2 regions of the Lysinibacillus sp. UBA5994 genome follow, and region 1 is predicted to be linked to the other one. Evidence: riboswitches for the same ligand, from Rfam matches in the RefSeq annotation. Region 1 holds a riboswitch; the other holds the start of a gene.
What was found. A riboswitch is a leader RNA that binds a small molecule or an ion and turns the genes downstream of it on or off. The one in region 1 is predicted to bind cyclic di-GMP.
Positions count from the first base shown of each region.

Region 2: another riboswitch for cyclic di-GMP. It lies ahead of B3D98_RS16790 (amidase); the one in region 1 lies ahead of B3D98_RS12190 (methyl-accepting chemotaxis protein).

Region 1 covers NZ_DJAU01000035.1:67,258-82,901, forward strand. Annotated here, with positions in the region: gene B3D98_RS12180 (sodium:solute symporter family protein) at 1-236, opposite strand, end outside; gene B3D98_RS12185 (SDR family NAD(P)-dependent oxidoreductase) at 258-1,010, opposite strand; gene B3D98_RS12190 (methyl-accepting chemotaxis protein) at 1,000-2,751, opposite strand; cyclic di-GMP riboswitch class I at 2,857-2,942, opposite strand; gene B3D98_RS12195 (hypothetical protein) at 3,145-3,339, opposite strand; gene B3D98_RS12200 (DUF1456 family protein) at 3,481-3,975, opposite strand; gene B3D98_RS12205 (alpha/beta-type small acid-soluble spore protein) at 4,160-4,363, shown strand; gene B3D98_RS12210 (MFS transporter) at 4,434-5,630, opposite strand; gene B3D98_RS12215 (trypsin-like peptidase domain-containing protein) at 5,933-7,270, opposite strand; gene B3D98_RS12220 (general stress protein) at 7,564-7,884, shown strand; gene B3D98_RS12225 (zf-HC2 domain-containing protein) at 8,111-8,770, opposite strand; gene B3D98_RS12230 (RNA polymerase sigma factor) at 8,757-9,251, opposite strand; gene B3D98_RS12235 (tRNA dihydrouridine synthase) at 9,516-10,484, opposite strand; gene B3D98_RS12240 (bile acid:sodium symporter family protein) at 10,792-11,775, opposite strand; gene B3D98_RS12245 (FAD-binding oxidoreductase) at 11,787-13,172, opposite strand; gene B3D98_RS12250 (FadR/GntR family transcriptional regulator) at 13,398-14,123, shown strand; gene rlmD (23S rRNA (uracil(1939)-C(5))-methyltransferase RlmD) at 14,345-15,644, opposite strand, start outside.
Region 2 covers NZ_DJAU01000056.1:90,917-106,560, forward strand. Annotated here, with positions in the region: gene B3D98_RS16725 (alpha-ketoacid dehydrogenase subunit beta) at 1-298, shown strand, start outside; gene B3D98_RS16730 (dihydrolipoamide acetyltransferase family protein) at 469-1,812, shown strand; gene B3D98_RS16735 (methylmalonyl-CoA mutase family protein) at 1,934-3,637, shown strand; gene scpA (methylmalonyl-CoA mutase) at 3,634-5,787, shown strand; gene meaB (methylmalonyl Co-A mutase-associated GTPase MeaB) at 5,787-6,884, shown strand; gene B3D98_RS16750 (BrxA/BrxB family bacilliredoxin) at 7,046-7,486, shown strand; gene B3D98_RS16755 (aromatic acid exporter family protein) at 7,639-8,649, shown strand; gene prli42 (stressosome-associated protein Prli42) at 8,672-8,767, opposite strand; gene mce (methylmalonyl-CoA epimerase) at 8,893-9,306, shown strand; gene B3D98_RS16770 (acyl-CoA carboxylase subunit beta) at 9,312-10,859, shown strand; gene B3D98_RS16775 (hypothetical protein) at 10,966-11,919, shown strand; gene B3D98_RS16780 (M20/M25/M40 family metallo-hydrolase) at 12,054-13,169, shown strand; gene B3D98_RS16785 (chemotaxis protein CheW) at 13,193-13,681, shown strand; cyclic di-GMP riboswitch class I at 13,819-13,910, shown strand; gene B3D98_RS16790 (amidase) at 13,954-14,835, shown strand; gene B3D98_RS16795 (carboxynorspermidine decarboxylase) at 14,881-15,644, opposite strand, start outside.

The DNA.
Region 1 (15,644 bases):
AAACCACCCATTGTTGCCGAACCTTCAAAGCCACCACTTGTATAGCCAGAGCCTACCGCTGCAAAAAAGAAGGGAGCTGCTAATAATGCAGCGACTAAACTACCCGTGACAACGGATAAAGGCATGCTCCAGCCAGCAACAATTAAATCCTCGGCTGTGTTGACACGCTTATAGCCTTTATAGCCAATATAATAGATAAATAATAAGTATAAGCAAAAGATAATAATATTTAACATTATTTACTCCTTCGTTTTCCATTAACCGTTCATTACGACCCCACCATTTGGCGTTAAAATTTGACCTGTATAGAAGTCAGCATGATTAGAGGCTAAAAATAATACACTTTTCGCAATTTCTTCTGGTTGTGCTAAACGTTTTAATGGATATTTTGCGGATTCTTCCTCCACATAGTTATCGCCAAACTCTTGTAGAATGTCCGTAAATGTTCCACTAGGAGCAACTGCATTGACAAGTATAGAAGGTGCTAATTCTCTTGCTAAAGCCTTTGTAAAAGCATTAATAGCACCCTTTGCAGCTGAATAATGCGTGAATTCTTCACAACCCAAGCTACCAATATCAGATGAAATATTGATGATTTTTCCTGTATTACGTTCCTTCATTCTTTTTGCTGCTTCACGGCAATTATAGAAACAGCCATATAAATGAACTTTAATCATACGATCCCACTGCTCATCCGTTAAATCTGTAATGCTGGAACCCTGTGCAAATCCAGCGTTATTTACAAGAATATCAAGATTCCCGAGATGCTCGTCCATAAATTGATGCATCGCTTGTACTTCTTGAGAGTTAGAAACATCTGCGTGGAATATTAAAGCTTTCACACCCAACTTTTCTGCTTCTGCACGTACAGCTTCTGCCTCTTGCTCATCCCCAATATAATTAATTAAAATATTGGCTCCATGTTGCGCAAAGCCTAAAGCAATTGCTTTACCGATTCCTTTACTAGAGCCTGTAATTAAAACATTTTTTCCTGTAAAATTAATGTCCATTATGATTATTCTCCAATTTGAATTTTGCCACTAGACCTTGCAGCTCTTCTGCTGTTTTGCCCAGTGATGAAGAGGCATCCTTTACTTCCTGCATGGTAGATAATTGCTCTTGTGTAGAATTCGAGACATTTGAAGAGAACTCTGCTGACTGCTCTGCAGATTGTTTAATATTATTAACAGATGCCGCCACTTCTTCTGAGGATGCAGAAATTTGTTGTGAGGCTGCTGAAATTTCACGTATTTGGCTAGCTACTTCTTCTGAGGAAGTAAGAATTTCTTTAAAGATTTCGCCTACTTCATTGGTAAATGCCATCCCTACCTTAACATCCTCTTTACCTTTCTCCATAACCGTGATAGAAGCGTTTGAATCAGACTGAATAGAACTAATTAAATTGTAAATTTCTGTTGCTGATTGAGAGGATTGTTCAGCTAAGCGTCTCACTTCATCCGCAACAACGGCAAAGCCTTTACCGTGTTCACCTGCTCGTGCCGCTTCGATCGCAGCATTTAAAGCTAATAGATTTGTTTGATCAGCTATAGCAGTAATTAAGCTAACAATTTCACTTATTTTTTTAGTATTAACATGTAGTCCATTAATGGTTGTCCCTATTTGTTCAACAGAATCATTAATTAACTCCATTTGAGCAATAACTTGTTGTACAACTTCATTGCCTCGTTCAGAAGCCTGTGATGCTGAAATAGAGGATTCCGCAGCTACATTTGCAGAATCAGCAATTTGCTGAATACCTGTTGCCGTTTCTTCCATAGCAGCAGCTGTTTCCTCTGTCATGGTCATCGAGGCCTCAGCATTTTGTGTAATTTGATTCATGTCTAGTGCAATATTTGTTGAGCTGTTATAAGTTTCACCAGCATGTACCGTTAATTGATTGGCTGCTGAAGAAACGTGATTGGATGTATTGCGTATGTTTAAAATAATATGTTGCAAATTAGCCACCATTGTACGAATGGATTCAGATAATTTACCAATTTCATCCTTTGATGTCTCTAAATCCACATCTATTAATTCACCATTTGCCACTTGATTGGCAACGTTCACTACTTTTTTCAGTGGCTTTAATAGTCGATCTATAATTATGTAAACTAAAACTAATAAAATTAAAATGCCGATAATGGCAATGACAATTTGCTTAATCACACTTGTTTTAATAATCGTATTGATATAATCAGCGGAGTAATCAATCCCTAATAGGGCAATCAGTTGGCCATTATCATCTTTAATAGGACTAAAAACCGTTCTCCAAGAACCAAAAGGATCCTCGAAAATATCAGTTACCTCTGTACTATTATTTTCAATAGCTAATTTTGCTGTTTCTACATGTTCATCCGCTAAATCAGTAAAAATTTCACCGGCTTCATATACTTCATTTAGATTAGAGGTATAGCCAATTGGATTGACGCCACCCTCATCCTTGACATCCCAAATATAACTCCAGCTCATAATACCTTGCTGGTCCTGAATCATATCAAGTTGCTTTTGGATCTTTGTAAACTTTGCGTTTGTTTCCCCTTTTTCGGACAGCAAATCTTTTACTTCATCACTGTCTAAGTTCATAGCTGTTAATAAACCAACACTTTTTAATTCTTGCTCCAAATCCACATTCATCCGATTATTCAATTCACTAATACTTTGCGTCGTAATAATAGCGATAAGCAGTAATACAACGATAGAGACTGTTAGTAAAAGCTTATTTTTTAATGATGTGTTTTTTAACAACTTCATTTCCCCTTTTCCTCCTTTGAACTTTACTTGCAAAAAAATGCCTATTTCAAAAGAAATAGGCATAAAAGAACAAAAACTAGAATGAGAATGATACAACTAGCACTCTTTTGCAACCCAGCCGCCATAGCATTTATTGCCTTAGACCTGTAGCTTTGCGTCTTTACTTTTCAGTAAATTTGCCTATATTTCCCTACCAAAATTAACACAGTAGGTAAAAGTAGTCAATGCTCTCTACTTAAAACATACATATTTTATACTAGCTGTTCCTTCATTAATAATTATATAAATTACTTAATTATGATTCATCTATTGAACAAAATAAAACAGCTACAACCTCAATTAGCGTTGTAGCTGTCCACTTTCAATTCACTTACCCCTAAGTGTTTGAATAAATTATACGTTTTGTGTGACAAGTAATACGGAAGGTATAAAGGATAACGCAAACATAGCGATATACCATACGGAAGTACGACGTAATGAAAAGCGTACTTTTTTTCGTTCCGCATAAAAAATATCTAACATAACTGCAACAATAAAAGGCATTGTAATACATGCAATAGCTACTAATAAGATGTCAAAATAAATCATACAAGCACCCCTTTGTCTGTGAACATTTTTCATCTTTTTTGTGAACATTTTGTGATAATTTTATTGTACACAATTTCGTCACAAATTGTCAACGAGTTTTAAAGAAAAAAATGGCACTTTATGATTGATATCCATTGTGCATTATGCTCTATATTTATATGTTAGGCCCCTTAAAAAATTTCGTACGAATGAATCGCCACACTCTTTATAATTACGATGACTTGGATTTCTTAAAATAGCACCTAATTCACCTTTTGTAACTTTAATGCCGCCGTCATATAAAATCTCAAGCATCTCCTCAGTTGTTAAAGCTAAAGCAATTTTTACTTTCTTTAGCAGCATATTATTTGGGCTTTCTTTACCTGACACAGGTAAAGGTCCAACAGCCTGTCCTTCTCTTGGTTTCTGAGGCCCGCGTTTAAAAGTAATTAATCCATTTAAAAATGCCTCTAACATTTTATTATTACATTTGATGTATTCCTCTGGCGCTTCTTCCTCATCATTAATCTTAATCAGCATATTTAATACTTCTTCCTTTGTATAATCCATGCCACCAAGTTTAAAAATTTCTACCATATCTACATTTTTTATATCGAACGCATAGCGTAAACGAATTAAGATATCATTATTTGTCATTATATTTCCTCCTTTAATTAACCTTATATAGTAAAGAGCCAGGCTTAATTATAACAGAGAGTTTGCTGATTATTGCTAGCTTTCCACAAGTTGTTGTTGTTAGCAAATAGCGTGTGCATTTCCTACTTTTTAAATGTATGAAAAATTTAATCGCAACCATTCTAAGGTCAAGGAGGTGAGAACAATGGCTAACAATAACCGCAGTTCAAATAAACTTCTAGTACCTGGAGTACATGAGGCTGTCAATCAAATGAAATATGAAATTGCACAAGAGTTTGGCGTTCAGCTTGGGCCAGAAGCATCTTCTCGTGCAAATGGTTCCGTTGGAGGAGAGATTACAAAACGTCTTGTTGAAATCGCTGAAAAACGTTCAAAAGGTTTATTATAATTAAATACTAATAAGAAAAGAACGAATCCCATTTACATAATTGGAATTCGTTCTTTCGTGCTCTATAAAATTATGCTGTTTGCAATTCCTTCCCTGAGCTCTTAAGCGTTAGCATAACGATAAAGGAAATACAATACAGTGCTGCTAAGTAAATCATCACGACAGTCATATCGTAGCTTTGTAAAATAAAACCTACAAAGATTGGTGAAAACCCACCTATAGCTCGTCCAAAGTTAAAAATGGTGTTTGTTGCTGTACTGCGAATTTGTACTGGATAAAAGCTACTAATTAATGCACCATACCCTGCAAACATTCCATTAGAGAAGAATCCTACAACCGCACCGCCTACTAATATCGCTACTGCACCTGTTGCAAACGAGTAAAAGAATACAGCACATGCAGAGGCTACTAAAAAGATCCCGAATGTTCGCTTTGCACCAAAACGATCCATAAATCTACCAAACGTCAGCATTCCAATGATCATGCCAACTGCGGTACTAATTGTCCACAATGCTGAGCTTGAAACCGATAAACCTTGCGATTTCTGTAACATCGAAGGTAGCCAAATCATTAGACCATTATAGCCTGCAATTTGAACAGTTGCCATTAGAATTAGGGAGAGTGTTGTCATGGTGATACGAGGTGAAGCAAATAATTGTGCTAATTTCCCGTTCTCTTGCTTATTATTTTGTTGTTTCTGCGCTGCTAACCATTCTGGTGATTCATCAATATTTTTACGTACGATAAAGGCGAAAATAACTGGTAGTAATCCTACAAAGAATAATGCACGCCACCCTAAAGTTGGTAAAATAATAGCACTTAATAAAGCAGCTAAAATTACTCCATATTGTGCACCTACACTGACATAAGAGGATGCTCTACCTTGTTTATTCTTTGGCCAAGCCTCCGCCACAAGCGCCATCCCAATACCATATTCTCCGCCAGCACCTAAACCAGCGATAAATCTATAAACATAAACTTGTTCAATACTTGTTGCTACTCCTGTTAAGGCCGTTCCGATGGCAAACAAAATAATCGTATACGTAAACACTTTTACTCGACCATATTTATCTGCTAATACACCGAAAATAATACCACCCAGTAGCATCCCAATATTCGTGATGGATGAAATCAATCCACCTGTTGCAAGATCAATATTAAATTCTGCAATAATCATTGTCATAGCAAAGGAAATAAACATAATGTCCATTCCTTCTAGCGTTAGCCCTGCCACTGAAGCAACCACGGTTTTTTTACGATAATCCATTCTTTTTAGCCTCCATTTTCTAGTTGTCGATCTCTTTTAGTGAATGGATTATAGCTGTCTTGTCCATTCTCTTTTGAAGCCTCACGGGACTTCCTTTAAAAGAGGGGTACGAAACAATAATAAAAGCCCTTCCGTCACAGAGGACAAAAGGGCATGACAAAGCAAAGATATTAGCTTAAAAATATCACATAGCCCTTTTCAGCCTCTCTGGACCGTATTAAAGGATTTATATATCGTTCATTTATACCGTTCTACATTCTATAAGATTACTGAAGAAAAAGCAATGGTCGAATAGTGGAAATTCAACACGGTATTTCTATAAAGTTTTGAGCAAACTGATAAATTAGATTGGCAGGTACAGCCAAATTAAGGTTTTGACCATCATCGAAGCCTGCTGTAATCAGACCAACCAATCGCCCATGCATATCCAATAAAGCACCACCTGAACTGCCATTTGATATAGCGGCTGTAAATTGAATCATAGACATTTGCCGAATATCACGAAAACCCGAAACAATCCCATCAGAAACTGAGTTAAACAATCCTAACGGACTGCCAATCGCCACAATTTTTTGCCCTCGAACTAATTGTCCATCCATTTTTACAGGTAAAGGATGGCTTATTCTGTCTACCTTCAAAATAGCCAAATCATGCATATCATGATATTTTACAAATTGATGGGTAATATACTCGTTGGTATCATTTTCATAGAGCACAGAATAATATTTTCCACCACCCACAACATGCAGGTTTGTTAAAATATATCCATCTTGGTGGAGAACGACACCAGAGCCATAGCATAAAACCTTGTCATCCTCCCCGAAGGTCTTAATCATCACAACAGATGTGGCTAAGGAGGCTAATTGCTCATAGCTCCACTCCTCCGTCGCATTCGTTTTTTGAGCAGGAATGTTCAATTGTCTTGAAGTACTTTTAATAGGCAATGTTATTTCTTTTTCATAGAAATGTCGACACATATGTAAGGTAGATGACGCTTCTATTATAGGGTACAAATTGGCAATATCTCCTTTGGGATTCATGTAACAAATATCGCACCCCAGTGACGATAAGAAATATAAAAATAGTAATTCATGCTGCGTAATGTCACCTATAAAAACAATTTTGGGGGAAGTTGGATTTTCCTCCGAAAAAATTTGTGGTAAATAATAATCCATCCAATACAAAAATTTAACTGCAAAATTTTTTAACAACGTTTCATTAGGATAAGGCTGATTTTCTTTAAATAGTTGAATCATCTGTTTAAAGCTTAGCTTTTTTGTCCATTCAAGTTGATCACTCGCTAATTTACTGCACAAAGATAGCTTATACAGTAATTGCGGGTTTTCAGCAGCAGTCTGCCACATTCTCCAACTTTCCGACAATCTATCTACATCTTCCTTATTACGAATGACCTCAAGCTTATGCAGTCGTAAATAAAAAATGCTTTGCTTGGAGAAATACTCCTCCATTTTTAGAATCTCATCTTTATAAAAATCTACAGAATCAGGTATACCGATATATCGTAGAAAAACAACTTCCTTCGTAAGAGAATGTTTGTTGTGATTAATTTGCATAAACTCCTGAAAAGTATTTGCTGATTTATTGTATTTAATTTTTAACGGTCTAGTTGTCACAATCATCTTCATACAACTCCTATAAGCTCTTCATTACATATAATGGTACTTATATACAATTCTCTGATGTTTCTCTAAATCCTCTATTGATTGCAAACAAAAAAACCCGACTCTATAAAGAATTGGACGTAGCTTTGGAATAAAGATTTAGAATAACAACTCCCAATGTTTTCTAGTTGTTCATTAGTATTCCATTAGTTGTTAATGCCACTCTAACATAATTAAAAACTAAAAAGATGTTTTATCCATTCAATTTAGTGGAATAGATTGAATGTGAACATATATAGGAGGGATCAATAATGACAGTCAAATTGACAGTAGAAAACGTAGTACAGGCGAAACAAGAAGTGGAGAAATTAGAAGCGCAAGGATATCTTCGAGATAACATTTACATCTTTGCGCACTATGAAGAACGTGAAGATGATATTAACGAAGCACTCGGGACAGAAGAAGCTGGTATTAGCGAGCAAGGGTTCCTGACTTCTCTGAAGAACCTGGTGAATTCCCGTGGAGATGAACTCCGCAACAAGTTAGCTTCTGTCGGATTAAGTGAATCGGAAGCTGCTCAATTCGAGAAGGAACTGGATACAGGTAAATTGGTCATAATTGCCAATAAGTAAAAACAAACCCGGGAATCCAATCCCGGGTTTGTTTCATTTACACCTTCGTCTCTGTATTCAAGATAGCCTTTCAACTATTGTCAATGATCTGCTCGAGGAAATTTTCTTCTTCTTCATTAAAGAGTCTTCTTTAGCAATATGGTCCTATTCATAAAGAATGACACTTTTCCTTATTACGGAAAAGCACCCGATAATGGAATAACTAAATATGATTTCCATCAGATTATTATTTCTCCCAAATTAATACTGCACGTTCTAAAACTGAATCCCAAGAATCCTTTCCTCCAGGAACCATCTCTTCTGAATCAAATTCCACATAATATACCGCATCGTTATTTCCACTTTCAGGTAGAACAAAGGTATCTTCTTGTCCAAGCCTCTTTTCATCATCAATCAGGTTTCTCGAAGGTGAATCAGTCATTGTTTTTGTATAATAAATAAAACTCACAATCTTTTTCTCTCCATCAATTTCAAATTCCTTAGGAAACGTTCCGTGAACACCTGCACGGCTTTTGCCATAATATCGGGAAACCAACTGATGATCATTTTGTCTTTCGATTTTGATCAAATCTTCCGAATAAGGAATAACCGTTTCAAAATAGAAAACAGACAAATAGGTCCCCAATAAAATAAGTGCCGTTATGAAAACCGAAGTAATGGAAATGATCACTTTTTTCTTACGCCATTTTTTACTGATCTCTTTAAATTGAAAAGCCTTATTTTCTGCCGGGATATAAAGTTCCTGTTTCATGGCTTCATATTCTTTTTGACATTTTTCACAATGCTGTAAATGTTCGTCTACCATTTCTTTTGTATCTTCACTAACTACCTCATCAACATACAGAGGTAAAACATCTTGAATAATTGTGCATTTAATCTCTTTCATAATTCATCGCCTCCATATACTCGATAATTTGTTTTCTCGCTCTGTAAAAGGTAACCCTTGCCCACCCTGCACTTTTTCCAAAAAGACGTCCTATCTTTTCAAAAGGTAATTCTCCAAAAGTACGTAATGAAAAGACCTCCTTATATGGCTCATTCATCGAGTGAAGAAACTGATGAACCATGAAGGCATCTTCTTCATTCATCAAATGCTTTACAATTTGCACTTCCATACTTGATTCTTCTACTGCACCTGAATCTACTTGTCGTTTCTTTCTTTTGTAGTGTGAGAAATATGTATTTTTCGCAATTGTAAAAAGCCATGCTCGAATATCCTTAGAACCATCAAATTTTTTTATTGCTTTTAATGCCTTAAAAAATGCTTCTTGTGTTATTTCCTCGGCTATGCGCTCATCGTGACTTAATGATAGGATATATAAATAAACTTCTTTAAAGTATTCGTGATAGATTTCCTCAAAGTCCACCTATTTTCACCCCTTTCACTTATATAACTCTTAGAATTTAATTACGTTACAAAAATATGTTATTTTCGATTACCAATCTACAAATGATTCAGGGGCAATATTGTTATTTTCACAAACATAAAAACAAGAGCCCCCTAGCATCTGACAAAACCTCAATAGCGACAAATTGAAAGGAGCAAAGAAAGGGAAATCTCATCCCAAAATCTTTGCTCCTATTTCTACTGTTATTTACTTGACTTTATTGGTGGTTTCATCATTTCATTGTCAATCAATATCGTTTGATTCAAAGTTGTCTAGCAATACACGCACTTCATCCGTTGATTTTGTGTTCATCAATTGACTTCTTAATTCACCAGCTCCTCTGAATCCTTTGACATAAATTTTGAAGAAGCGATGAAGTCCTGTGATGGAACGTGGTAGTTCTTCCGCGTATTGATCTTGAAGATCGAGCTGCAGTCTTAAAAGATTAAGATACTCTTTACTGCTATGCTCTTTTGGCTCTTTTTCAAAAGCAAAAGGATTTTTAAAAATACCTCGTCCAATCATCACGCCATCAATCCCGTATTGTTCAGCTAGTTGGAGTCCCGTTTGACGGTCAGGAATATCTCCATTGATCGTCAGTAGCGTATTAGGTGCAATACGGTCACGAAGTTTTTTGATTTCCGGAATAAGCTCCCAATGCGCATCTACTAGGCTCATTTCCTTTCTTGTTCGTAGATGAATCGAAAGGTTCGCAATATCCTGCTTTAATATATGCGTTAGCCAATCCTCCCACTCATTTACATCCTTGTAGCCAAGCCGTGTTTTCACGCTAACAGGCAGTCCGCCCGCTTTTGCTGCTTGAATTAATTCTGCGGCCACATCTGGTCGGAGAATAAGGCCACTCCCCTTCCCTCTTGATGCTACATTCGGTACAGGGCAGCCCATGTTAATATCAATGCCTTTAAAACCTAGCTCTGCCATCCCAATACTCATTTCACGGAAATATTCGGGATTATCTCCCCAAATATGTGCCACCATTGGCTGCTCATCTTCTGTAAAGAGCAAACGACCGTGCACACTTTTCTTTCCCTCTGGATGACAGTAGCTATCCGAATTTGTAAACTCAGTAAAAAACACATCTGGTCGACCTGCTTCACTTACAACGTGACGAAAAACAACATCCGTTACATCTTCCATCGGTGCAAGCACGAAAAAAGGCCGTGGTAAATCGCGCCAAAAATTATCTATCATGTTAATTCCAAATCCTCTCACTATGGACATATTGATATATTTACCTCATTACCTAATAGAGGTAGAAGCATTATTTATCAAGAGCTAATGTAAAAATCAACAATGTTTATTTTAACGAAAATCAGTCCTAAATGGTATTTTAACAAACAAAAAAGTAGATGGTATAGATTATTTCTACCTCATCTACTTTTATTATACCTAATTTTCATTTCTATATTTTTTCGAATGGATCCATTTGTGAGGTGGATTTAAACAAAATAGATAATATGACTGCAATACTATCGGGTGGAACTCAAATATTTACTTTCTATATTTGAGTTCTGCCGTTATCTTCTTGCATCTGTTTATTATACTGTACCTCTGGTTTCTCTGGTTTTTTCGACCAATAGGTAGCGAGAATCGGACCAGAAATATTATGCCAAACAGCCCCAAGTACACTAGGTAGGGCCGCTAAGGGACCGAAGTGGGCAGTGGCTAACGCTACACCCAGACCAGAGTTCTGCATTCCAACTTCAATTGAAATAGCTCTTCGATTGCTTTCATCAAGGCCTAATACACGGGCTGTTATATAACCAAATAACAATCCGAATGCGTTATGAAGCACTACAGCTGCAAAAATAATGGAGCCTGCCGAAGCGATGGTATCGACATTACCAGCAACAACAGCAGATACAATAATCATAATAGCAACTACTGAAATAAGAGGAATCACATTAATACTTTTTTCTACGATTTGAGGAACAACTCTTCTGATAATAATCCCTAGGATAATAGGGATAATAATTACTTGAATAATTGAAGTAAACATTGCTATTGGATCAACTGGCATCCATTTACCTGCAAGTAATAATAGGATGATTGGTGTGGCAATTGGAGCTAATAATGTCGAAAAGGATGTCATTGTGATGGACAAAGGTACATTTCCTTTAGCTAAATACACCATGACGTTTGAAGCAGTTCCACCAGGTACAGATCCAAGAAGGACTAGCCCTGCAGCTAATTCTGCTGGCAAGTTCATTATATAAGCAATTAAAAAAGCGGAAAGTGGCATGATAACATATTGAGCACATACACCAATAATGACTGGTACTGGATTCGTGATAACCAATTTAAAATCAACTGCTTTTAACGTCAGACCCATGCCAAACATAACAATGCCTAGCAAAATCGTGATATACCCGCCAAATATTAAAAAGGGTTCTGGAGCTATAAAGGCAATAACAGCAATACAAATAACCCATATAGCAAAGTATTTTCCAGCAATCGTACTAATCGCTTCTAAAATTTTCATATTTCCACTCCCTATATTTTTATTTTCAATATTTTATTCGGATTGAAAAGTGTGTCAGGGTCAAGTGCTTGTTTAATCTTTTCCATCACTAGAAGTGCTTTACCGTGTTCTTTCTCTTGATATTTCTGCTTACCAATGCCCACACCATGTTCTCCTGTGCAAGTTCCTCCTCGTTCCAGTGCATACATCACAATCAACTCATTTAATTCATCAGCTTTCTTTATTTCCTTTGGATCATTCATATCAATCATTAATAGTACATGGAAATTTCCATCACCAACATGTCCAACAACCCCACCTGTAAGCGCTAACATATCAAGTGCTTCTCTTGCATGTTCAATAGCACCTGCTAACTCGGATATCGGTAAGCAAACATCGGTTACCATTAGTTTTTTTCCTGGATGTCCATGGACATAGGCGTAAGCTAAATTATGGCGAGCTTCCCATAGTTGATTTCGGGCTGCATTATCCATCTCAAATTCAATATTTTTGCAATTATGAGCCGCTACAATCTCTTTCATAAATTCTACATCCTGCCTTAAGCCAGCCTCATTTCCCTCAAATTCCAAAAATAAGGTTGGTTGTTCTTCATAAGCTGTTTGACTATACAAGTTCACTTGTTTCATTGAAGGTTCATCTACAAGTTCAACTCTTGCAATGGGAATTGCCGCTTGTAGAATACTCACAACTCCTTCCACAGCATCATTCACTGTTTCGAAGGACGCTCTAGCAGCCATGACACATTCAGGAATACCATAAACTCTTAACGTCAACTCAGTAAAACAACCAAGTGTTCCCTCTGACCCAACAAATAGACCGTTTAAATGATAGCCCGATGAAGATTTCTCTGCTAAATTCCCTGTATGAATCACTGTTCCATCTGACAGAACAACCTCTAAATCTCGAACTTGATCGCGCATAGTACCATATTTAACAGATGTTGTCCCACTAGCATTTGTTGCGGCCATTCCTCCAATTGTCGCATCTGCTCCTGGGTCTACGGAGAAAAATAATCCATATTTCTTCAACTCTTTATTCAATTGAGAACGTGTCACCCCTGGTTGAACTTTCACAAGAAAGTCCTTCTCTCTAACTTCTACTATTCTGTTCATGAGTGAAAAATCAATTGTTATCCCATGATTATAAGGAATCACATGTCCTTCTAAGCTTGTTCCTCTTCCAAATGGCACTATTGGTACTTTGTATTGATTTGCTATGTTCATTATCTTACTCACTTCTTCTGTCTTTGTCGGAAATACCACAATATCGGGTAGACAGGCACTATGATAGGATTCATCACTGCTATGCTGTTCTAAAATCGTTTGATTGATTGTCACTTCAATTTCTGGAAGAACACTTCGTAGGGCCATCACTAATTCTTCATTTGTAGTAATCATTTTTTCCTTCCCCTTTTGCTCTCATAGTATTTGGATGGTTTAATTATTAATTTTATATGTCATACCAATTTTCTATATTCTTAAAATTGGTCCAACCTTTTTACATTGTACTAAATATTCAGAAAATATCAACTATTATTTTTTTTCGTAAATTGATAAACATGCTGTATTTCTGTATGATTAAAGCGTTTATAGTACTATGTATTTAAGGTGGTGAGATAGGTAATGCCTCAACCAAAGAAAAAAGCGTATCAAGTAATTGTTGATCAAATAAAGGAATATTTTTTAAATGGTGAATTACAGCCTGGGGATAAACTCCCGACAGAAAGAGAATTAGCGAGTCGTTTTAATGTCAGTCGAACATCGGTAAGAGAGGCACTTCGAAAGCTTGAAATAAAGGGATTTATTGAAATTAAACAAGGCAGTGGTAGCTTTATTAAAACAGCAGAGTCCCATACTTTAGGTGAAGAACTCTCCTCTACAATTATTAATACTGAAAAAAAATTAATTTATGAAATGTTGGAGCTTCGCCAAGCACTTGAAGTAGAGTGTGCCTTTTTAGCTTCACGACGAGCTACTTCTGTAGACTTAGAGCGAATTAGCCAAGCATTAGACATGATGGATCAAGGTAAAAATGATGTAGAATTAGGAATTCAAGCAGACCTAAGTTTCCATCATAATATTGTACTCGCTTCACATAACTCTATATTTTTACAACTGTTCCAAACCCTTAGTGAGCATATGCAAGACACAATCCGAGCTACCCGCAGACAACGCTTGGAAGATCCAGAACGAACGCAAGAGACTATCGATGAACATAAAAAAATTTACTTAGCCATCGCCTCTGGAGATGCGAACCAAGCTAAGCAACTCATGGAAAACCATATCACGCAAATAAGACGAGAATTAACAGAGTCTCTTTTAAGTCATATTGGAGAAAAAAACAATTAAAACTAGAGATACACAATTATATATAGTTTATAAGTGATGGGATGTTCTGAATGGTTTTTGTCAGTGGGAATTGGCTCAATTAGTGAATGTTACAGATGGAAGAAATTACATCGAAAAAAACTCGGATTCGTATTTGATCGAATCCGAGTTTTTATTGATTTTAACTAAATTCCGTCCTAAAACGGTAATTTTTATATTGTATAGATGAGTTTAGTAATGTGTTACACATTTAACTTAAGCCATGCCACGGCTTCACAATGTGTGGAGTGCGGGAACATATCCACTGGCTGGATTTCCTGCGTTTGATAGCCGCCATCCTCTAAAATGCGAAGATCGCGTGCTAGTGTGGCTGGGTTACAGGATACGTAGACCACTCGTTTTGGTCGTTGCTCTAGAATAGTAGTTAGCAGTGCTTCATCGCAGCCTTTGCGCGGTGGATCAACTACTAGTACGTCTGCTTCCTTGCCTTCTTTATACCATCTTGGGATAACTTCCTCTGCTGGGCCTGCCTCAAAATAAGTATTTGTAAAACCATTAAGCACTGCGTTGCGTTTGGCATCTTCAATCGCTTGTGGGACAATTTCCACGCCCATGACAGTCTTTGCTTTTTGAGCAAGGAATAAAGAAATCGTACCAATTCCACAATACGCATCAATGACACGTTCATCTCCCTGTAAGTCAGCATAATCTAGTGCTTGCTTGTAGAGGACCTCTGTTTGCTCTGGGTTGACTTGATAGAAAGAACGAGCAGAGATTTCAAAACGTACATTACCGATAGTATCAATAATAACGTCTTTACCCCAAAGGTTGATTGTGTCATCACCAAAAATAACATTGGTTTTCTCACTATTCACATTTTGCATAATTGATGTAACGTTTGGCACTAGCTTTTGGATTACTGCAATAGCTGCCTCTTTTTGTGGTAACTTTTTCTTTTTCGTTACAAGGACAACCATGACTTCTCCTGTTGCTCGTGCTTTACGGATAACGACATGACGCAACATGCCTTCATGTGTATGCTCATTGTAAGAGCGAACACCTAACGTTGCTAATTCCTTTTTCAAGCCTGCAAGAATAGCATCTGCTTCTCCTGTTTGAATTAAACAGCGATCCATATCCACAATGCTATGCGTTTTTGTTTTATAAAAGCCGGCAATCGCTTGTCCTGCTTCATTTTCAGAGAAAGGAATTTGTGCTTTATTACGGTAGTGCCAAGGTTCTTTCATACCTTTTACTGGGTGAACAGGTGCATGAATTTTACCAATCCGCTGCATCACATTGCGCACCATATTTTCTTTCCATTTTAGCTGCCCCTCATAGGATAAATGCTGTAATTGACAGCCGCCACACTGCTTGAAGTAATCACATGGAGCTTCAACACGGTCTGGAGATGGCTTGATAATATCTATTACCTTTGCAAAGCCATAGTTTTTTAATGTTTTTAACACATGGATTTCGGCCGTTTCGTTTGGCAGTGCGCCTTGTATGAATAGTGGATAACCTTCAACCTTTGCGACACCA
Region 2 (15,644 bases), on a different contig from region 1:
TTCCGCTCATATCCTTGACTTGCGTACAGTTTACCCTCTGGATAAAGAAGCGATTATTGAGGCTGCAAGTAAGACAGGTAAAGTATTGCTTGTCACAGAGGATAATAAAGAAGGTAGTATCATGAGTGAGGTTGCTGCAATTATTGCAGAACATTGTTTATTTGAGCTTGATGCACCAATTCAACGTCTAGCGGGACCTGATGTGCCAGCCATGCCATATGCACCAACGATGGAGAAATATTTTATGATTAATCCTGATAAAGTGGAACGTGCTATGCGAGAACTTGCTGCGTTCTAATAGATTACAACAAGGCTGAACGAAAAAATAAAAGCCTCAGACGGAACAACAGATTTTGACTTTGCACATATGAAAGTCAAAATCTGTCTAAATGCCTATCTACGTTTAATGTTTTTAGCGCTGCATCAGGTACAATGACGCCTAGGCTTAATTGATGGGAGGAATAAAAGATGTCGGTTCAAAATATTACAATGCCACAGCTCGGCGAAAGTGTAACAGAAGGTACAATTGAAAAATGGCTTGTAAAGCCTGGAGATACAGTTAAAAAGTATGATCCATTAGCAGAGGTTGTTACTGATAAAGTAAATGCTGAAATCCCGTCATCATTTGAAGGGGTTATCACGGAGCTACTTGCGCAAGAAGGTCAGACATTACCAGTTGGAGCAGTCGTTTGCTCGATTGAAATAGCGGGAGAAGGTGAATTACCAGCACCACCACCTGAAAAAAAATCAGCGGTAAGTACGGCTATTTTAAATGCAGGTGTTCAAAAGAAACAGGAGGCACCACAGCAGGTAGCAGCTCCAGTATCTGCACCAAAAGAGGCACGTACGGGTAAAGTACGTTATTCACCAGCTGTTCTTCGACTTGCACAGGAGCATGATATAGCTTTAGACCTTGTAACAGGTACTGGCGAGGGTGGTCGTATTACACGAAAAGACCTGTTAAAGCTCATTGAAACAGGTAATATCCCAACGGCAAATGATGTAGCACAAGCAGCTCCAACCGTTCAAACGACATCAGCACCTACAGCAGCTTCTGCACCACAGCAACAAGTGGAAAAAGCAGCTGCACCTGTACAACCTATTCATCCAGGAGATATCGAAATTCCAGTGACGAAGATCCGTCGTGCCATTGCGAATAATATGGTGAAAAGTGTACATGAAGCGCCGCATGCTTGGATGATGATGGAAGTGGATGTAACAGATTTAGTGACTTATCGTGATAGCTTAAAGAATGAATTTAAGCAAAAAGAAGGCTTTAATCTTACATATTTCGCCTTCTTTGTAAAAGCGGTTGCTCAAGCTTTAAAGGAATTCCCAATGCTGAATTCGATGTGGGCGGAAGATAAAATCATTCAAAAACATGACATCAATATTTCGATTGCAGTAGCAACGGATGATGCCTTATTTGTACCTGTTATAAAACACGCAGATGAAAAATCCATTAAAGGAATTGCGAAAGAAATCAATGAACTGGCTATCAAAGTTCGTACAGGAAAATTAGCAATGGATGACATTACTGGTGGTACATTTACAGTGAATAATACAGGTGCATTTGGCTCTGTTCAATCAATGGGCATCATCAATTACCCACAAGCAGCGATTCTACAAGTGGAAAGTATTGTAAAAAAACCTGTTGTTTTACCAGGTGGAATGTTTGCTGCACGTGATATTGTGAATTTATGTTTATCATTAGATCATCGTGTGCTTGATGGACTTGTCTGTGGTAAATTCCTAAATAGAGTAAAAGAAATACTCGAAAATACAAATAAATCTTCAACGTCAGTCTACTGATGACTTGTCGGAAACCTGCTGTATAAGGGTTTCCGATTTTTTTTATGCTTTTCGAGTCGCAATTTGTCATGTAGAATAACAAATAGAAACTACTAAGGGGGGAAGCTGATTAAGCGTCCGCATGTCAAACAACATGAAAAATATTGAATTTGAAATACCAGCCTATTCAGACTGGCAAGATGCAGCAATCAAAGCTTTAAAAGGGAAACCATTTGAGTCACTATTCACAAAAACAAATGAAGGTGTTACACTACAGCCGCTTTACACGCAAGAAAGTTTAGTAGCTAAGCTTGGAGAAGAGCTTGATTTACAAGTTGCCACAATCCGTTCCCTACAAAATGATCAAGTATTTCAGGTGGCACAACAAATTCACGCTGATTCAAGCGAAGCTTTTTTTGCACAGCTTGAGGATAGTCTAGCTCGAGGCAATGAAGTTATTACGATTGATAGCCGAGTGAGCTTTGCTTGGACAGAAGAAGTATTGGTCAAATTAGCATCATATTTCTCAGAATATTCGTTTAAAATTACTATTGAAAATTCAAAAGACCCATTATTAGCAGTATTCGACAACATTCCAGTAGATCAACAAGAAGCCATTAAAGGTTACATTATTTCAAAAGACCCTATCACTTTGACTGCATTTCCGAACGTGCGCTCAGTCAGTGCAGACACAACGGTTTATCATAATGAAGGTGCTAACGCTATACAAGAATTAGCCTATGCACTTGCATTAGCAGCCAAATTTGCAGAACAAGAAGAAAGCTTTGAAGCGTTCTCGAAGAAATTCTTTGTATCATTTGCCATTGATACACAATTCTTTACGGAGATTGCAAAGCTACGTGCTTTTAAAGTACTTTGGAAAGCGTTCTCATCCGCTTATGGCGTAACAGATCATATCAAAATCCCTACTGTTGCTGAAACATCATTAAGAAGCTTTTCTAAATTAGATGTGTATGTAAATTTATTACGCTCTTCAAATGAAGCGCTTTCTGGTTTAATCGGTGGTGCTGATCTCTTTACGGTTCATCCACATGACGTGTTAACAAAACCTACGGATCAATCCATTCGTATCGCTCGTAATGTATCATTAATTTTAAGAGAAGAAACAAATGTCTTAAAAGTAAAAGATCCAGCAGGGGGCTCTTACTTTATCGAGTCGTTAACAGCAGATTTTGTGAAAGAAGCATGGGCACTATTTTTAGACATCCAGGCAGCTGGCGGTATCGATGAATATACAGCCTCTGGCAAGCTTGCAGAAGAAGTGGAAGCATCCTATCAAAAACGCATCAAAGCTGCCCAAACACGTAAGCAATCATTAATTGGAACGAATATTTATGCTAATCCAGCTGATATTCTTGAACAGGATACAAATCCATTATTTGCTGATATTAAGCGTATCGCTGCTCCATTTGAGGACTTACGTGCAGACATGACAGCAGCAGATGTAAAAACAGGTATTTTAGCATTAGGATCATTAAAAAGCTCTAAACCACGCGCAGATTTTGTAGCGGGCTTCTTAAACACAGTGGGTCTTGTACCAGAAAAAAGTGAGCCAGTGACAACTGTAGAAGAGGCAGTAGCTTGGCTGAAGGCGACAGAGGCTAAGTATGTAGTGATTGCAGGCAATGATGATGATACAAAAGCATTTGTATCAGCCATTTTAGCTGAAAAACCAGCGAATGTGCTTGTAGATGTAGCGGGCAAATTTAAAGACGAAGAAGAAGCATGGTTAGCAAATGGCTTAAACGGCTTTATTTTCGCAGGACAAAACATCATTGAAAAATTACAGTCCGTGTTTGCGAGCATGAAGGAGGTCCAACGATGAGCAAGCCAAATTTTAATGCAGTAGAAATAGAAAAGGTTTTAACAGCTGAAGCACCTCAAGCGTCTGAAGACAAGTTCATGACAAATGAGGGGATTGAAATTAAAGATATTTACACAAAAGAAGATATTAAAGAGGCTAAACATCTAAATGATGTGGCAGGGATTGCACCCAACACACGTGGACCATACCCTACTATGTATGTAGCACGTCCATGGACGGTTCGGCAATACGCTGGTTTCTCAACTGCTGAAGAATCCAATGCCTTTTACAAACGAAATTTGGCCATGGGACAAAAAGGTCTTTCTGTCGCGTTTGATTTAGCAACACACCGAGGCTATGACTCTGATCATCCACGTGTAACAGGGGATGTAGGAAAAGCTGGGGTTGCGATTGACTCAGTTGAGGATATGAAAATCCTTTTCGATCAAATCCCGTTAGACCAAATGTCTGTCTCAATGACAATGAATGGTGCCGTATTACCCGTCCTTGCATTCTATATTGTAGCAGCAGAAGAACAAGGGGTAACGCCAGATCAATTAGCTGGTACCATTCAAAATGATATTTTAAAAGAATACATGGTGCGTAATACATATATTTACCCACCAGCTATGTCAATGAATATCATTGCAGATATTTTTGAATATACAGCGAAGTATATGCCAAAATTTAACTCTATTTCAATTTCGGGTTACCATATTCAAGAAGCAGGCGCAACAAATGACATTGAGCTTGCCTATACATTAGCAGATGGCTTGGAGTATGTACGAACAGGATTAAAAGCAGGCATTGATATTGATGCATTTGCACCTCGCTTATCGTTCTTCTGGGCAATTGGTATGAACTATTACATGGAAGTTGCTAAAATGCGTGCAGCACGTCGTATTTGGGCACAAATGATGTCTACGTTTAACCCGAAAAATCCAAAGACATTAGCATTACGTACGCACTCCCAAACATCTGGCTGGTCATTAACTGAGCAAGATCCATTTAACAATGTTGCACGTACTTTAATCGAAGCAAATGCCTCTTCGATGGGACATACGCAATCCCTTCATACAAATGCATTAGATGAAGCGATTGCACTTCCAACAGATTTCTCAGCACGTATCGCGCGTAATACACAGTTATTTTTACAAGAGGAAACAGCGATGACAAAAGTCATTGATCCTTGGGGTGGTTCGTACTACGTAGAGAAATTAACAGAAGAAATTACGAAATCTGCTTGGGCGTTAATCGAAGAAATTGAAGCGCTTGGTGGTATGGCTAAAGCGATTGAAACGGGACTTCCAAAAATGAAGGTTGAGGAAGCTGCAGCAAAACGTCAAGCGAAAATTGATTCTAAAACAGAAACGATTGTTGGCGTGAATAAGTATCGCTTAGCAAAAGAAGAGCCAATCGATATTTTAGATATCGATAATACCATTGTTCGTCAAAAACAAATTGAACGTTTAGAAGCGATGAAGGCAGCTCGTGATGAAGCGGAAGTTCAAAAACATTTAGCTCGCTTAACGAAGGCGGCTCAAGATGGAGAAGAAAACCTGCTAGCGGTAGCAGTGGATGCAGCGCGCGCTCGTGCTTCTTTAGGTGAAATATCTGATGCGATTGAAGCAGTTTCTGGTCGTCATAAAGCGGTCATTCGTTCGATCTCTGGTGTTTACTCTGCAAACTTCTCTGATGAGGAGCAAATTGCGGAAGTGAAACAAATGACAGAAGAATTCCTTGAAAATGAAGGTCGTCGTCCGCGTATTTTAGTTGCTAAAATGGGACAAGATGGACATGACCGTGGTGCAAAGGTTGTCGCAACTGGTTATGCAGATTTAGGCTTTGACGTAGATATTTCTCCATTATTTATGACGCCTGCTGAGGCTGCTCAAATGGCTGTTGAAAATGATGTTCATGTTATTGGTGTGTCTTCACTAGCAGCAGGACATAAAACATTAGTGCCTGAATTGATAGCTGAGCTTGAAAAACTAGGTCGTGAAGATATTATCATTATTGTGGGTGGTGTTATACCAGCACAAGATTATGATTTCCTTTATAATGCTGGTGCAGTAGCCATTTTCGGACCAGGTACAGTGATTCCTGTATCCGCACAAAAAATTATTGAAGAAATCTACAAACGTTTAGGCTATGAGGAAGTGTCTGAATAATGGACAAAAATAAAGGAATGGAAGAAAGTGCGCTATTTGTCATGGACGGAGTAGAGGCGACTCACGACGGGATGCAATATGGTACACCCAAAAAGTTCCGAAAGAAAAAGGCAGACACTCTAAATGTAGGAGAGCTTGCACAACAAGTACGTGCGGGCTCTCGCACACATTTATCAAAAGCCATTACCCTCATTGAAAGTTCAAACGCTACCCATAAAGTACAGGCACAAGAACTATTGCAGGAGCTTCTTCCACATACAGGCAATAGTATCCGAATTGGCATAACAGGTGTGCCTGGGGCAGGAAAAAGCTCATTCATAGAGGCTTTCGGTACTATGCTTTGTGATATGGGGAAACGAGTTGCTGTTCTTGCCATTGATCCAAGTTCTTCTCTATCGGGAGGAAGTATACTTGGCGATAAAACGCGTATGGAAGAGCTCGTTAAGAAGCCTAGTGCATTTGTGCGTCCATCGCCATCGGCAGGTACCCTAGGGGGTGTTCACAAAAAGACACGAGAAACCATGTTAGTTTGTGAGGCAGCAGGCTATGATGTGATTTTAATTGAAACAGTGGGTGTTGGACAAAGTGAAACCTATGTCCGTGGCATGGTTGACTTCTTCCTGCTTCTTGTTTTAACAGGAGCGGGGGATGAATTGCAGGGCATGAAAAAAGGCATTATGGAATTAGCAGATGCAATTGTCGTGCATAAGGCGGATGGTGATAATGTACGTCTAGCTAAAAAAACGGTTGCAGAGTACAAACAAATTTTGCACTTTTTACAGCCTGCTACACCTGGTTGGATGTCAACTGCCATGCCTGTTAGTTCACTAGAAAATCGAGGACTTGATAAGGTTTGGGAAACAATTGGGGAATTCAAGCAAATCGTAGAAGCAAATCACTATTGGGCTACCCGACGCCAGCAACAAACAAAAGAATGGTTCCAATCGATGATTACCGATCATTTAATAGATATCTTTTATGGAAACCCGCAACGTAAAGCACAAGTACAACAGCTTGAACGTCAAATTTTAAGTGGACAGTTGACAGTTACACAAGGTGTGGATCGTTTATTTAGCGAGGAGCAGGAAGACAAGTAAACGAGTCTTATTGAAATCGTAGTAATTTCAACTGAAATGTGTTGAGCAAGTAGGTGCACAAATTGCTTGCAAACTGCTATGATAAGAGATGGATAAGCGTCAAAAATCTACTATCTGAAATATAACTAAATTGGCGCGAACTTGAAAGGAGCTATCGCTATATGAATATGGATTACGATTTATTTATGCAGGAAATTTTAAAAACAGCACGTGCTGAAATTGAGGCAGCTGGTTATGAACAATTAACAACACCAGAAGCTGTAGAAGAGGCGTTTGCTCGTCCAGGTACAACATTAGTAATGGTGAACTCAGTGTGTGGTTGTGCGGGTGGTATCGCTCGTCCAGCAGCAGCACAATGCGTTCATTATGATAAACGTCCAGACCATTTAGTAACAGTGTTTGCAGGGCAAGATAAAGAGGCAACTGCAGCAGCGCGTTACCATTTTGGAGAAGATCATCTACCTTCATCACCATCATTCGTTCTATTAAAAGACGGACAAGTTGTCGCAGAAGTGGGACGCTATGAAATTGAAGGGCATGACCCAATGTCAGTTGTGACAAATTTACAAGCAAACTTTGAAGAATATTGTGACGAGCTTTAAGTCTATTCTTGCATAAGAAAAATCATTTTCAATCAAGTAGAAAAGCCTCATAGATCATGCTATCTATGTAGGCTTCCTACTGATCCTCATGTATAGGTAGTTTCATTATTATTAAAATTTTTGTAATATTGGCTAAATAATTAGCTGAATGAGTGAAGAGTACTAAAGGATGGGAGGCAGTCGGCCTGAAGAAGTTTTCAATCGGCTATCGAACTTTAAAAACAGCAATTGGTGCGGCCATCGCTATTGCCATTGCACAGTATTTTGATTTAGCCTCATATGCATCTGCTGGTATTCTAACCATATTATGTGTGCAGCCAACAAAAAAGAAATCCATTTATGCAGCCTATACACGATTGGTTGCAAGTATTGTAGCAATGCTTTTTGCCTTTGTAAGCTTTGAGTTATTTGCTTATCATCCACTTACACTAGCAGGCATGCTTATACTCTTTATTCCTACTATTGTATCTTTAAAGGTTGCGGATGGATTTATCTCCAGTGTCGTGATTATTATGCATATTTACGCTGCTGAAGGTTATTCATTAACACTTGTTTATAATGAATTAGCGTTGATGGCTATCGGTTATGGAACAGGGATTGCCATTAATATGTATATGCCAGACATTCAAAAGGAATTAAATTACTACAGAGTCAAAATAGAGGAGCTATATAGTAAGATTTTTTTAGAAATTGCCAGCTATTTACGGCAAGGAGATACGTTGTGGAACGGCCAAGAAATTATCGATGCAATCAAAGCACTAGAAGAGGCAAAATCATTAGCGTTTAAAGATGTTCAAAACCATTTTACAAGACGTAAAAATGATTACTATGTATATTTCGATATGCGAGAGCAGCAGCTAGAAATTATCGAAAGAGTGCTACCCAAAGTGACGACATTACCTGTTATAGTACAAGAGGCTGAAATTGTGGCAGATTTTTTACAAGACCTAGGTGAGCATGTTCATTCGGGGAATACGGCTAGTCAGTATCGCGAAAAACTCGAACATGTTAAGCGCGATTTTTCTCAGCTTCCTTTACCACAAAGCCACGAGCAATTTATCGCTCAGGCAGCCCTCTATCAGTTTATAGAGGAAATGGACAGGTATTTAGAAATAAAGCAGTCATTTAAAGGGTTAAAGGCTAAAAAAGAGCGCCCACAGTAGTGTGGACGCCTCGTGCTTTGCCTTAAATTATCATAGATAATCCGAATGCTAGAGATGAGATTAGCATAATTGCGATCATACTATAAATAACGACTTTTTGAAATTTTTTATTACTCATATGCTCGTTCGCTCCTTCTTTTCTTATAAATAGTTTAGCAAATCTGAAAAATTTCTCAAGTAGTAGAGTTTTGACAAAAAAGTCTGTAAAATAGAGTATGTACCATAACAGAAGGAGATGTCACCATGGAGAAAGTAGACCATATTGGGATTGCAGTGCGCGATCTTGATGAACGCATTACATATTATACAGAAACTTTGGGCTTAAAGTTGATGAAAGTGGAAGAAGTAGAATCTCAACAGGTTCGTGTGGCATTTATCGATGCAGGGAACGTGAAAATCGAGCTATTAGAACCAATGAGTGATAAAAGTGCCATACATGGTTTTATTGAAAAACGTGGAGAAGGAATTCATCATGTTGCGTTTGGTGTGACGGGAATTCGTGAACGAATGGCAGAGCTTCGTGAAAAAGGTGTACGTCTCTTATCCGAAGAGCCAGGGCCAGGTGCTGGAGGGGCAGAGGTTGCGTTTATGCATCCTAAATCCTCATTTGGGGTGTTATATGAATTATGTGATAAAAGTGGAAAAGGGGATAAGTGATTAGTATGGATATGTTCGACAAAATCAATGACTTGTATGACCGTAAAACGGTAATTGAACTTGGTGGTGGCTATGATCGCATCGATAAGCAGCATGAGAAGGGGAAACTTACTGCTCGTGAGCGTATAGACTTGTTGCTAGACGAAGGTACATTTTTCGAAATCAACCCATTTATTACACATCGTACAGTAGACTTCGGCATGGAAAAAATGGAGGGACCTGGTGATGGTGTCGTAACTGGATTCGGTAAAATTAACGGACGTCCAGTATACTTATTCTCTCAAGATTTCACAGTGTTTGGTGGGGCGCTTGGAGAAATGCATGCGAAAAAAATGGCAACAGTGATGGATCTAGCTGCTAAAAATGGTACACCATTTATCGGCATCAATGACTCAGGCGGTGCACGTATTCAAGAGGGTGTTCTTTCATTAGATGGCTATGGTCATATCTTCTACCGAAATGCCATTTATTCCGGTGTGATTCCACAAATCTCTGTGATTATGGGACCTTGTGCTGGTGGAGCTGTTTATTCTCCAGCTATTACTGACTTTATTCTAATGGTGGATAAGACATCTCAAATGTTCATTACAGGACCTAAAGTAATCGAAACGGTAACAGGAGAGAAAATTTCTGCTGAAGATTTAGGTGGTTCGAAAGTAAATAATGCGGTCAGTGGGAATGCTCATTTCCGTGCTCCTTCTGAAGAGGCAGCGATTGATGAAATTAAAAAACTATTAAGCTACTTACCACAAAACAATAAAGAAAAGGCGCCTCGTCAAGCTAGACCTGAAGGGGATGACTATCGTCCAGAAATCGTAGATACAGTACCAATCGAAACAACACGTCCATATGATGTACGTAAAGTTGTTGAGCAAGTAGTGGATGAAGGTTCGTTCATGGAAGTACATGCAGAGTTTGCTAAAAACGTAGTTGTCGGTTTTGCACGTATTGCTGGCGAATCAGTTGGGCTTGTTTGTAACCAACCAAAAGTTCTTGCTGGTGGCTTAGATATCGATTCTTCTGATAAAGCTGCTCGTTTCATTCGTACTTGTGATGCATACAATATCCCAATCATCACATTTGAAGACGTTTCTGGCTTCTTCCCAGGTGTTAAACAAGAACATGGTGGTATTATTCGTCATGGTGCGAAAATTCTTTATGCTTACTCAGAAGCGACTGTTCCAAAAATTACAGTGATTTTACGTAAAGCTTATGGAGGCGCTTACGTTGCCTTAAACTCTAAATCAATTGGTGCTGACCTTGTATTTGCATGGCCAAATGCTGAAATTGCTGTTATGGGTGCTGCTGGCGCAGCTAACATCATTTTTGCCCGTGAAATTGCAAAATCAGATGACCCAGAAGCAACTCGTGCAGCAAAAATCGAAGAATATAAAGAGAAATTTGCTAACCCATATGTTGCAGCATCTCGCGGTATGGTAGACGACGTAATCGATCCACGAGATACACGTATCAAGCTGATTCAAGGACTTGATATGCTGTCAAACAAACATGAAACACGTCCAGAGAAAAAGCACGGTAATATTCCTCTATAATAGTCATACAAGCCTAGCAGCTCAAAAGTTGCTAGGTTTTTCATTGCCAAAAAGTGAAACATTTTTGTATGTCATCCGTACTGATAGATATGAGGAGTTGAGATGAATGGAATGGCAGCAATTACAAACAGAGCAAGAAAAGATTCATGCACAACTTAGAAAAGCATCTAGATTAAACGAACAAAATCAGTTAATTGATGGGCAAATTAAACATACACAACAGGAAATAGACACTCATACAGCAGCACTCCACCAAATTCGATCCAAACTTGATAAATTGGATGGTTTCTCGTTTATGAATATGATTCGTACGTGGACAGGGCAACAAGATGAACTGAGGGCAGAAAAAATTGATAAGGCGGCAGTACTTGAATTAAAGCTGAATGAAGCAAAGAAAATGCAAAATGATTTAGCAGAGGACAACGTGCAAGTGATGAATCAGCTTGCCCAGATTGATGAAAATGCGCTACAGCAATCACTTCAACAGGTCTACCTTAAAAAGAAGAAGTATTTACAGATTCATGATGCTGCCCAAGCAGAAAGGCTAGAGCATTTAGCACATGAGGAAATGCTAACAAAGCAGCTCATTAGAGAAATTAAAGAGGCGGAGGAAGCGGGAGAAGTAGCTCTTACAAGGCTAGGGCAAGCAGCAGCTTCATTACATTCGGCCAATGGATATTCCACATGGGATACATTTTTTGGCGGTGGGCTGATTGCTACGCACTTAAAGCATGATGAACTCGATCAGTCTGAAAACTATTTACATAGTGCTCAAATTGCGTTACAACGGTTTCATAATGAATTATTAGATGTTCATGAAATGTCTACGAAATCGCTGCATATTGAAACAGATGGGTTTGTTAAGTTTGCTGATTACTTTTTTGATGATATTTTTTCAGCATGGTCTGTTCATTCTAAAATCTCTACAGCAAGGGAACAGGTCTCGCGTGTTCAAGATGATGTACATAATACGATTTGGCGCTTACAGGATAAACATAATAAAGCTGTCAACTACCTACAATCATTAGAAAAAGAAAAAGAGCTTATTTTCAATGACTAGGGAAAGTCTGAGATTTTTCTCAGACTTTTTATTTTGGTAGTATTGTTCAATGATTTCAACTCTTCTGACGTTGTGCTAAAATGATACATATACTATAACGTGGAAATACACGTAAACTAAGGGAGTTTTACAACATGACAAGTCGTTTAGTAGAAGAGTTTTTTGAGCTCGTACAAATTGATTCGGAAACAAAACATGAACAACTAATAGCACCAATTCTTGTAGATAAGTTAACTGCACTTGGATTTTCAGTGATTCAAGACGATGCACATACGCGTAATGGACATGGGGCAGGTAATATTATTGCCACATTAAAAGGCACATTGGATGTAGAGCCAATCTATTTCACTTCTCATATGGATACTGTCGTTCCAGGAAAAGGCATCAAACCGTCTTTACGTGAAGATGGCTATATCGTATCAGATGGTACGACGATTTTAGGTGCCGATGATAAAGCAGGACTAGCTGCTCTATTTGAGATGGTCAAACGTTTGAAAGAGCAAAATATTGCACATGGCGATATTGAATTTATTATTACGGCTGGTGAAGAAAGTGGCCTTGTTGGCGCTAAAGAGTTAGATCCAGCTAACATTAAAGCAAAATATGGATTTGCGGTTGATAGCGATGGTAAAGTTGGTGGTATCGTGACAGCAGCACCATTCCAAGCGAAAATTTTCACAAAGATTATTGGAAAAACGGCACATGCAGGGGTTGCTCCTGAAAAGGGCATTTCTGCCATAACTGTCGCATCAAAATGCATTGCTCAAATGAAACTAGGTCGTTTAGATGAAGAAACAACAGCGAATATTGGGCGTTTTGAAGGTGGACAAGCGACGAATATTGTTTGTGACGAAGTGACAATCCTTGCAGAAGCACGCTCTATAGACAAAGCTAAATTGGATGCGCAAACAAAGCATATGCAAGATACGTTTGAACAAGTAGCTGCTTCTTTAGGCGCACGTGCAGAGGTAGAAGTGAAGCTAATGTATCCAGGCTTCCGTGTAACGGAATCTGATAAAGTAGTTCAGGTAGCTATGGCTGCTGCACGCAATATTGATCGTACACCGACACTAGGCATTTCTGGTGGAGGCTCAGATGCAAACGTCATCGCAGGCTTTGGTATTCCTACAGTTAATTTATCTGTTGGATACGAGGATATCCATACAACAAATGAAAAAATACCAGTAGAAGAACTTGAAAAATTAGCAGATTTACTAGTAGAAATCGTCAAAGAATCGGCGAAAAACTAACAGTCGAATAAGGATGTGACCCTATGGAAAGTGTCAAAGCAGTCGTTTTTGCTTGTGGGACAGAGGAGTATGCTGTACCTGTGGAGCAAGCGATTTCAATTGAAAAATTAGAGCAAGTAACACCTATTCCTCATTTACCTAACTATCTTCTAGGCTTTACAAGAATTCGCGGTGAGCTTGTACCTGTTCTTGATTTTGAACGCATACTGTACAATCGTTCATCGAATACAGCAACTGCTCGTATCATTGTGTTGAATACAGATGTTGTTAATTATGGATTACTTGTTACAGAAGCACGTGAAATTCTTGATTTCGATGAATCAGTACTTCAGCAATTGGGTCTAGTCAATTATAGTAAAACACGCTATTTTACTGCGGTAGCTAATCTTGAAAATCGAATGATAACATATGTTGATCCAAAAATACTGGTTAATTCATTAGAGGGAATTAGGGAAATTATCGATTATTTACACAAAATGCTTGAAAATGAAAAGGAAAACGTAGAGGCTTAAGTACTCTACGTTTTTTTATGTTTGAATAGTAAATTTAACCTGTATTTTGTCGTTTTTACCTGATCATACATGTGACAATTATGCATTATACCTACAGACAAACAATTACTAACCGCGTATGATAATGATTAAGAAAAAACTGAAAAAGGCAAACTTCACCGAAAGGGAGGGACGCAAAGCCATGAGTCTAAACACTATAATTTCAGTGCAAGATTGTCAGGTTGCCAGGTTCTGTTCTAGGAGCCGTGGCGAGTAGAATGGAGTTAGTTCGTATGAAGAGACAATTAAAAGTATGGACCGCACTAATCGTCATCATGATTAGTTCATTAGCTTTATCAAGTGGAAAGGTTGATGCAATGTCTATACAGGAAAAGGCTACTTGGCTGTGGGATACATCCCTCATCATGGATGACCAAGAAAAAATATTATTATTTTTAGAACATAACGATGTCAATAAAGTTTATCTGCAAATCGATCAAGGCATAGCGAGCAATGACTATAAGCATTTTATTAGTAACGCTTCTCACAGAGGTATTCGCATTTATGCATTGGATGGTGCTGCAAGCTGGGTTTCAGCTGAGGGTAGTCGAAGCCAAGACGAATTGTTTAATTGGTTACATACATATAATGAGAATTCAACTGAATCTGAGCAATTTTCTGGGGTTCATCTTGATGTAGAACCTTATTTAAATAGTGGATGGAGCTTACATCAAGCACAAACGATAGAATCCTATCAAACACTAATAATGAAAGCAAGTGAGAAAGCAAGTCAGTTACAACTTACTTTAGAAGTAGATATGCCATTTTGGTTTGATGAAGTTCAGTATAATAACCAATTTGGAAAAGGGTTATTAGCTGATTGGGTCATTGACCATACGGATAGTGTGACGATCATGGCCTATCGTGATGCTGCAAAAGATATTATCTCTATTGTAGAACATGAAATCGCTTATGCTTCCACTGTGAATAAATCAATTGTAATTGGTGTAGAAACAGGCGCTTCAGAGGAAGGGGAAAATATTACTTTTTATGATAATGGAGAAGCCTTTATGAATGAACAGCTTATACTTGTTCAGCAACATTTTTCAAATAACGATGCTTTTCATGGAGTAGCCATTCATTATGTGGAGAATTGGATGACCATGCGTCCATAAAAAAAGTCCTTCCAGTGTTAAACTGGAAGGGCTTTTCTATTGGTATTAGGACAGTCGACCACTGTAGTCCTCGAATTTAAATTCACGAATGACTTTAATACCTTCTTCATCATTATAAGAAACGATAGATGGTAAGTTGACACCGTTAAACATATGGTTTTTCACCATTGAATAATGAGCCATATCTGTGAATACAAGACGATCACCTGGTTTTAATGGCTGTTCAAACGAATAATCGCCAATCACATCACCAGCTAGACATGTTAGTCCGCCTAAGCGATATGTGTGTGCTAATTCATTTGCTTGTCCAGAACCAATAATCATTGGACGGTAAGGCATTTCAAGTACATCAGGCATGTGACATGTTGCTGATGTATCTAAAATAGCAAGATCCATTCCATTTTCTTGAATATCTAGCACCGTTGCTACTAAATAGCCTGTATTAAGGGCTACTGCTTCACCTGGCTCAAGATAAACAAGCAGGTTATACTTTTCTTGAATATAATTAATGATGTTCACAAGTTTTTCTACATCATAATCATCACGTGTAATATGGTGACCGCCACCGAAGTTTAACCATTTCATTTGGTGTAAAACATCACCAAATTTTTCCTCAACTACTTCAATAATACGCTCTAATGTATCAGAATTTTGTTCACACATCGCATGGAAGTGTAAGCCATCGATACCATCAAGCTGTGATTTATCAAAGTTAGCCAATGTTGTACCAAGGCGAGAGTTTGTGTAACAAGGATCATAAAGAGCTGTTTCAATTTCAGAGTATTCAGGATTCACACGAATACCACATT